4 regions of the Bacillus basilensis genome follow, and region 3 is predicted to be linked to each of the others. Evidence: riboswitches for the same ligand, from Rfam matches in the RefSeq annotation. Region 3 holds a riboswitch; each other region holds the start of a gene.
The links. A riboswitch is a leader RNA that binds a small molecule or an ion and turns the genes downstream of it on or off. The one in region 3 is predicted to bind thiamine pyrophosphate.
Positions count from the first base shown of each region.

Region 1: another riboswitch for thiamine pyrophosphate. It lies ahead of thiC (phosphomethylpyrimidine synthase ThiC); the one in region 3 lies ahead of tenA (thiaminase II).
Region 2: another riboswitch for thiamine pyrophosphate. It lies ahead of thiM (hydroxyethylthiazole kinase); the one in region 3 lies ahead of tenA (thiaminase II).
Region 4: another riboswitch for thiamine pyrophosphate. It lies ahead of tenA (thiaminase II); the one in region 3 lies ahead of tenA (thiaminase II).

Region 1 is NZ_JBNTQO010000011.1:141,791-144,002, forward strand. Features, by position in the region: gene lldP (L-lactate permease) at 1-1,065, shown strand, start outside; TPP riboswitch at 1,137-1,252, shown strand; gene thiC (phosphomethylpyrimidine synthase ThiC) at 1,367-2,212, shown strand, end outside.
Region 2 is NZ_JBNTQO010000016.1:101,666-103,877, reverse strand. Features, by position in the region: gene topB (DNA topoisomerase III) at 1-866, opposite strand, end outside; TPP riboswitch at 1,093-1,202, shown strand; gene thiM (hydroxyethylthiazole kinase) at 1,275-2,084, shown strand; gene thiE (thiamine phosphate synthase) at 2,098-2,212, shown strand, end outside.
Region 3 is NZ_JBNTQO010000001.1:372,313-374,524, forward strand. Features, by position in the region: gene ddlB (D-alanine--D-alanine ligase) at 1-793, shown strand, start outside; TPP riboswitch at 865-970, shown strand; gene tenA (thiaminase II) at 1,094-1,783, shown strand.
Region 4 is NZ_JBNTQO010000004.1:4,603-6,814, forward strand. Features, by position in the region: gene ACQVV1_RS09360 (SH3 domain-containing protein) at 1-482, opposite strand, end outside; TPP riboswitch at 752-863, shown strand; TPP riboswitch at 924-1,026, shown strand; gene tenA (thiaminase II) at 1,109-1,804, shown strand; gene ACQVV1_RS09370 (ABC transporter ATP-binding protein) at 1,773-2,212, shown strand, end outside.

The DNA.
Region 1 (2,212 bases), on a different contig from region 3:
CCGTTTCTATCATTATTTGTTCCGTTCTTTATCGTATTTTTAATGGATGGATTGAAAGGGGTAAGACAGACTTGGCCTGCTTTACTTGTAGCGGGTAGTTCGTTTGCAATTACTCAGTTCATTACAGCGACATTCTTAGGACCAGAACTTCCGGATATTACGTCAGCACTTGTAAGTTTAGTTAGTTTATCGTTGTTCTTAAAAGTATGGCAACCGAAAGAAATCTATCAATCCGGGCAAGCAAATAGTGAAGTAGCTGCAACAACAACGGCGGCATCGATGCCGAAATTAACGTTAGGAAAAGTTGTAAAGGCATGGTCTCCATTTATCGTATTAACGGTTATGGTAGTTATTTGGAGTCAAAGTTTCTTTAAAGCATTATTTGCTCCAGGAGGCGTGTTAGAAAGCCTTGTATTTAAGTTTGAAATTCCAGGCTTGCATAATTTGGTAATGAAGGCAGAGCCTATTGTAAATAAAGCGACGCCTTACGAGGCAATTTTGAAGTTTGATGTATTATCAGCAACTGGAACAGCGATTTTAATTGCTTGTCTCATTTCCATGTTTATTTTGAAAATGAGTGTAAAAGATGCAGTAGTAACATTTAAAGAAACGTTAAGCGAATTGAAAATGCCAATTCTATCTATCGGATTCGTATTAGGATTTGCATTTATCGCAAACTATTCTGGTCTATCTTCTACACTAGCATTAGCACTAGCAGGAACTGGCGGACTATTCCCATTCTTCTCACCATTCCTAGGCTGGATTGGCGTATTCTTAACAGGTTCCGATACGTCAGCGAATGCATTATTCTCAAATCTACAAGCAATTACAGCACAACAAGTTGGTGTATCTGAAGTACTTCTCGTTGCAGCAAATACAACGGGTGGTGTAACAGGAAAAATGATTTCTCCGCAATCAATTGCAATTGCTTGTGCGGCAGTTGGACTTGCTGGAAAAGAATCAGATTTATTCCGCTTCACAGTGAAGCATAGTTTATTCTTTGTAATTATTGTTGGTATTATGACGTATGTACAGGCATATTATTTAACGTGGATGATTCCATAAGTAACAAAAGAAATAAACTTTGCATTTTTCAGATTATCGTGTATGATGGGAAAGTATTGAAAATTAAATCAGTGATAAACTAGGGGTGCCTAACGTATGCGTAGGCTGAGAGAGAAGCGCGTGATCTTCTTAACCCTTTGGACCTGATCTGGCTCGTACCAGCGTAGGGAAGTTAACGGCTTTACATAATGATGTCTTTTATGAGCCAGGTCCTTATTTTTTTATGGACCTGGCTCTTTTTATTTTGGCATACGCTGGCCATATCTCGTCCTTGTCACGAACAGGGGAGGCAACAAAGGTTATGAAACAATCTGTTTCAGCTGAGCAAATTGAATTGAAATCGAGTTTACCAGGGAGTAAGAAAGTATATGTAGATGGACCACGCGCAGGTATGAAAGTGCCGATGCGTGAGATTGAACAAAGCGAAACGAACGGCGTCTCAAATCCGCCAATCCGTGTGTATGATACGAGCGGTCCTTATACGGATCCGGCGTATAAAGTAGAGCTGGAAAAGGGGATTCCAACGCCGCGCCACTCTTGGATTCTAGAGCGCGGGGATGTAGAGGCATATGAAGGGCGCGAGGTGAAACCAGAGGATGACGGTGTGAAAGTGGCTTCGAAACATACACATATTTTCCCGCAAATGGATCGCCAGCCGCTTAGAGCGAAGCAAGGTGCAAATGTTACGCAAATGCATTATGCGCGTAATGGCATTATTACGTCTGAGATGGAATACGTTGCGATTCGTGAAGGCGTAGAGCCTGAGTTTGTTCGTAAGGAAATTGCAGAAGGTCGTGCCATTTTACCAGCGAATATTAATCATCCGGAAGCAGAACCGATGATTATCGGGCGTAATTTTCACGTGAAGGTCAATGCAAATATCGGAAACTCTGCTGTATCTTCTTCTATTGCAGAAGAAGTAGAGAAGATGACGTGGGCAACGCGCTGGGGTGCAGATACGATTATGGATTTATCTACAGGTAAAAATATTCATACGACGCGTGAGTGGATTATTCGTAACGCGCCTGTACCAGTTGGAACTGTACCAATCTATCAAGCACTGGAAAAAGTAAACGGAATTGCAGAAGATTTAACGTGGGAAGTGTATCGTGATACGTTAATTGAGCAAGCGGAGCAAGGCGTGGAT
Region 2 (2,212 bases), on a different contig from region 3:
TAACCGAACTTTTTATTTGCATCACGTTGTAATTCAGTTAAATCGTAAAGACCAGGAGAGAATGACTTCTTTTGTTTTTTATCAATGTCTATAACAGTGGCATTTTGTTTATCTAAAACTTTTACGATGCTATCAATTTTTTCTTTATTAAAACTACGGCTATTGCCATTTGCATCTTGCCACGTTAGTTTTAGTTGATTTGTTGTTTGAGCTTCAATGCCGTAATAAGTTTGAGCTTTGAAGTTCTTTATTTCATCTTCACGATTAGCGATCATAGCGACAGTAGGTGTTTGTACACGGCCGCAATTCAGCTGGGCATTAAAGCGAGTCGTTAAAGCTCGAGTCGCATTAAGACCGATATACCAGTCAGCTTCTGAACGCGCAACTGCTGAAGCATATAAATTGTCATATGCCTTACCTGGTTTTAAATTTGCAAAACCATCTTTAATTGCTTTGTCAGTAACGGATGAAATCCATAGACGTTTGATTGGTATGTTAACTCGAACCTTATCAATAATCCAACGAGCGACCAATTCTCCTTCACGCCCAGCGTCTGTTGCTACAATAATTTCATTTACATCTTTTCTAAGAAGCTGACTTTTTACAGCATTAAATTGTTTTCCTGTTTGTTTAATAACCGTTAATTTCAAACGCTCAGGTAGCATCGGTAAATCTTCTAAATTCCACTTTTTATATTTCACATCATAGTTTTCTGGATCTGCTAATGTAACAAGATGACCTAAAGCCCAAGTTACAATATATTTACTACCTTCAAGGTAGCCATTTCCTTTTTTATCACACTTCAGTACACGCGCAATATCTCGTGCAACAGAAGGTTTTTCAGCGATTACAACGCTTTTTGACATATTTAAAACATCCTTTCAAAATTCCATACGTTAACTATAGCATACATCTTCTTGAGATTCAGTTTCGCTCCATATTTGAGCGGTTTTTAGTGGAATGAACAAAACACCCACTGATTAAAGTTTCACTTGATTATGCTTATTGTTTTATAGGTTGCTTCTATATTAAATAGAAAAGTAAAGAACTTGTTATTTTATTAGAATAAGAGTAGACTTTGAAGTAGATGAATAATAAACACATGGGAGTTTGTGGATGCAAACTGAGAGTATGACTAATCCGTCATTGACCATTTGAACCTGTTGGATAATGCCAGCGTAGGGAGAGTGTAAAAGCACATGTTCAGGCACTTTGCGTACGCGCAAAGTGCCTTTTTGTGTATCTCCCATCACTATAGTTAGGAGATGAAAAGGATGAATATGAAAGAAATTAGTAAAGTAGTGGATTTGGTGAGAGAATCTAATCCGCTCGTTCATAATATTACAAATGTTGTTGTCACAAATTTTACAGCTAACGGTTTGTTAGCGCTAGGAGCATCGCCTGTAATGGCGTATGCAAAAGAAGAAGTGGCAGAAATGGCGAGTATTGCTGGAGCGTTAGTATTAAACATGGGGACACTACGTCCTGAAGAAGTAGAAGCGATGTTACTTGCGGGTAAATCAGCAAATGTAAACAATGTACCAGTACTGTTTGATCCAGTTGGTGCAGGAGCAACATCGTATCGAACAGAAGTTGCGAGACATATTCCGGCTGAAATCGAGTTAGCGATTATCCGCGGAAATGCAGCTGAAATAGCGAACGTTATTAATGAGAAATGGGAAATTAAAGGGGTAGACGCTGTTACTGGAAATGGCAATGTCGTAAGTATTGCAAGGCAGGCAGCGGATGAATTGAATACCGTTGCGGTAATTACTGGAGAAGAAGATGTTGTTACAGATGGAGAGCGAACTATTGTTATTCGAAATGGCCATCCTATTTTAACAAAGGTTACAGGAACAGGGTGTTTACTAACTTCTGTAATAGGAGCATTTGTAGCGGTAGAAAAGGATTATGTAAAGGCAGCTGTAGCAGCATTAACATTTTATGGTGTAGCTGCAGAACTGGCAGCTGCTAAGACGGTGGAAAAGGGACCTGGTAGTTTCCAAATTGAATTTTTAAATCAGTTAGCGAATACCACTTCGGGTGATATTGAGAAGTATGGGAAGATTGAGGAGTTAAAGTAAGGGGATGAAAAACATGATGCGCATTGAAGCAAAGAGAATGTCTAAGTTATTACAAGTGTATTTTATTATGGGAAGTAATAACTGTACGAAGGATCCGTTAGCTGTATTGAAAGAAGCGTTAGATGGTG
Region 3 (2,212 bases):
CGAAAAAATGGATTTAATCGAAAAAGCGAAAGACATTGATTTTGCGCTGCTCGCATTACACGGAAAATACGGAGAAGACGGGACTGTTCAAGGAACGCTTGAAAGTTTAGGTATTCCTTATAGCGGGAGCAATATGTTATCTAGCGGTATATGTATGGACAAAAATATTTCGAAAAAGATTTTACGTTATGAAGGAATAGAAACACCAGATTGGATTGAACTTACAAAAATGGAGGATCTAAATCTTGATGAGTTAGATAAGTTAGGATTTCCGTTAGTCGTAAAACCAAACTCTGGTGGGTCAAGTGTTGGAGTAAAGATTGTCTATAATAAAGACGAATTAATTTCAATGCTGGAAACTGTGTTTGAATGGGATTCTGAAGTAGTAATAGAGAAGTATATAAAAGGTGACGAGATTACATGTTCCATTTTTAATGGAAAACAGTTACCCATCATTTCAATTCGACACGCGGCGGAGTTCTTTGATTACAATGCGAAATATGATGATGCTGGTACTATTGAAGAAGTTATTGAACTTCCAGTTGAATTGAAAGAACGTGTAAACAAAGCGTCACTGGCTTGCTATAAAGCATTAAAATGTAGTGTTTATGCAAGGGTTGATATGATGGTGAAAGACGGTATTCCATATGTAATGGAAGTTAACACATTACCAGGAATGACACAAGCAAGTCTACTACCAAAAAGTGCAGATGCAGCGGGAATTAATTATAGCAAACTATTAGATATGATTATTGAAACTTCATTAAGAGTAAGGGAAGAAGAAGAGTTTTAAGTAGCGGTATCATGAATACTTTTGACAGTAACATGAAGTATGTTATGATGAATACAATACAAAATTAAATATTTATCCACTAGGGGGGCCTATTATAGGCTGAGATCAAATGGGAATTTGAGACTCTTAGTACCTGATCTGGTTAATGCCAGCGTAGGGAAGTGGGAAAGACATTGCTATTTCATGAATAAATACTGTCAATTTCACTTTCTTTACGCCTGTAAAGAAAGTTTTTTTATTTTAAAGCGTTAATAACTGTGGATAAATACTTATATTAAATTAATTATTGGAGGAATTTAAATGACTTTTTCACAATCATTACGTAAAGAAGTAGATTCAATTTGGAAAGCAAGTTTTAACCATCCATTTGTAAAAAAACTTGGTGAAGGAACTTTAGATTTAGCTAGTTTTCGCTATTATGTGCTTCAAGATTCATATTATTTAAGTCACTTTGCTAGAGTACAAACTTTAGGAGCTGCAAAAGCACTGGAATTAGAAACGACAGCTCGTATGGCACACCATGCCCAAAATACATATGAGGCGGAATTATCATTACATGAGAATTTTGCGAAGAAACTTGGGATAACACAAGAAGAAAAAGATAATTTTATCCCTGCTCCAACTGCATACGCATATACTTCACATATGTATCGTGCTGCGTATGAAGGACATTTAGGCGATATCATTGCAGCAATTTTACCTTGCTATTGGCTGTATTATGAAATTGGTGAGCGTTTAAAAGAGTGTCAGCCAGAAGAGCCAATTTATAACGAATGGATTTCTGCTTATGGATCTGATTGGTTCCGCACATTAGTTGAAGAGCAAATTACACGATTAGATGCAATAGCTGAAAAAGTAACAGAGGCAGACCGAAATCGAATGAAACAACATTTTATGATTAGTAGTCAATATGAATATTTATTTTGGGAAATGGCTTATACTTTAGAAAAGTGGCCAGTGAATACAGAAGTAAAAGATGTAATTGGATAAAGAATAGGAGTAATGTTATAGATAGGTATGGATAATACCTACCTATCTATATATTTTTTCTTATTAGATTTGTGTAAAGTCGATAGTGCTGGGGATATGGCGAAATGGCATATCGATAAGTTAGTTAATTTAATTTTCTACGCATTAACTGGATAAACTTCTGCCACATGTATTAAACAATCAAATGGATTAACATATTTCGTTACTGCTCCAACTTCAGATGCACAACGTAATGGAATGAATTTCTACCTTGAACGTACAGGATACGGCATTATGGTTATTGAGAAATAAATTGAACTTAGTAAGCATGAAGATATGACGCTAGAATTCAAATTTTATAATTTCTATTTATAAAAATGAGCCCATAGTAAAAATAGGTATATGAACAAGGTGCATCATCTAGTGATAAGTCATACTTTGTTGGTGTAT
Region 4 (2,212 bases), on a different contig from region 3:
GCCTTTTGTACGTAACCTGTTTTGCCATTATGTAAAATTTTATACCACTCACCTTGTTCTTCTTGAATGGTAACGAATTTCCCATTTGGTAATACATCTAAAATTGAAGATTCTAAATTAGGTTCAGAACGAACGTTTAATGCATTGGCATTAACAATGTATTGATTATTAGATTGAAGTTTGTTTTTTAGTAGAATAGCATCTTTTTGTACGTAACCTACTTTATTATTAACAGATACTTTATACCAGCTATTAGTTGTTTCGAGTATGTTTACTTTCGTATTAAAGCGAATTGTATCAATTGATGAGCTATTTGCGTTATCTTGTGTATGTAAGGCTACTTGATCGACTTTGACATATCCAGTTTTCACGTTAGATAATTGTTCAGCGTTGGCTGTTTGTACAGTTGTTTCTCCCATAGAAGGAAGTAAAGAGGCAATTGCGACAGTAGTTGCTGTTAAAGCAGTAGCTTTCATATTCATATAATAGAGACCTCCTCTAGTTGTATAGTTGTAATTTTATTATAGTATAAAGATATAATATAGTGGGTGTATTCACATAAATGTAATATGAAATCAATAAAAAAATAAATTTTTTGAGGATAATGATTCCTTATTATCCAATTAATTGGGATGATAATTTCTAAGATAGAATATAAATATTGTATAGTTTTATTATTTTGTTGACAATTGAGAAAATTAAAACAGTTGATGATGTCTTATTACGGTGTTATACTGACAGTGATAATTTCATAGTTTGCTAGGAGAGCTGGTGTTGCCAGCTGAGAGTAGGCCGTAAGCCTTTGATCCTTTTCATTACCTGATCTAGATTATGCTAGCGTAGGGAAGCAATTCGGACACTAATAATGAGTCCCCGTTTCTTTGCGTATAGAAACGGGGCTTTTTTATTTGAAAATTTCATATTGAAACCACTAGGGGTGCTTGTTGTGCTGAGAGAGGAATAATCCTTAACCCTTACAGACCTGATCTAGGTAATACTAGCGAAGGGAAGTGGAGCAACGAATAAATTATAATTTTATTTGCTGTAACCACTTCTTATTTAGAAGTGGTTTTTTATTTAGATATATAGATTGAAAGGGGATAGAGAAATGAAATTTTGCGATAGATTATTAGAAACTGTACAACCAGTTTGGGAGATGAGTCATAATCATCCGTTTGTAGTAGGTATGGGAGATGGCACGTTAGAAAAAGATAAGTTTCAGTATTATATTATTCAAGATTATTTATATTTGTTAGATTATGCAAAGCTATATGCGATTGGTGTTGTAAAAGCAACGAATCCACAAGTAATGGGGAAATTTGCTGAACAAATTGATGGCATATTAAATGGAGAAATGACAATCCATAAACAATATGCAAAAAGACTTGATATTTCTATAGAGGAGATAGAATCTGCCAAACCATCTGCTAAAAATTTAGCCTATACAAATTACATGATGTCTGTATCTCAAAATGGCACACTTGCGGAATTAATAGCAGCACTTCTTCCATGTATGTGGAGCTACTGGGAAATTGGAAAGCGTTTAAACGATATTCCTGGAGCAAGAGATCATGAGTTCTTTGGTGAGTGGATTCAAGGATATAGTTCGGAAGAATACGGTAACCTTTGTATTTGGTTAATAGATTTATTAAATGAAATGGCAGTTGGAAAGTCTGACAAAGAGCTAGATCGATTAGAGGAGATTTTCCTATATTCCAGTCGATTTGAATATTTATTCTGGGATATGTCCTATCGTAAGGAGATGTGGGGATTTGAGGAGCAAGAACATACTACAGTTTCATAATGTTTCTTTTCATTATGATGAGAAACCAATCATCAATGAATTAAATGCTTCTATACGAGATAAAGAGTTTGTAAGTATTATCGGACCGAGTGGATGCGGGAAAAGTACTTTATTTCGCCTTATTACAGGTTTAGAAGAAGCAAGTACGGGACAGATAGAGCTGACAGAAACAAAGAGCCATCCTGTAGGATATATGCCCCAAAAAGATATGCTCCTGCCATGGAGAACGATTATTGAGAATGCTGCCCTGCCGCTAGAGTGCCAAGGTGTACAGAAGAAAGAAGCACAAATAAAGGCAAAGGAACTGTTACATAAATTTGGCTTACAAGGGTATGAGACAAAATATCCGAAAGATTTATCTGGCGGTATGAGACAACGCGTATCTTTTATTCGAACTTTATTAACAGG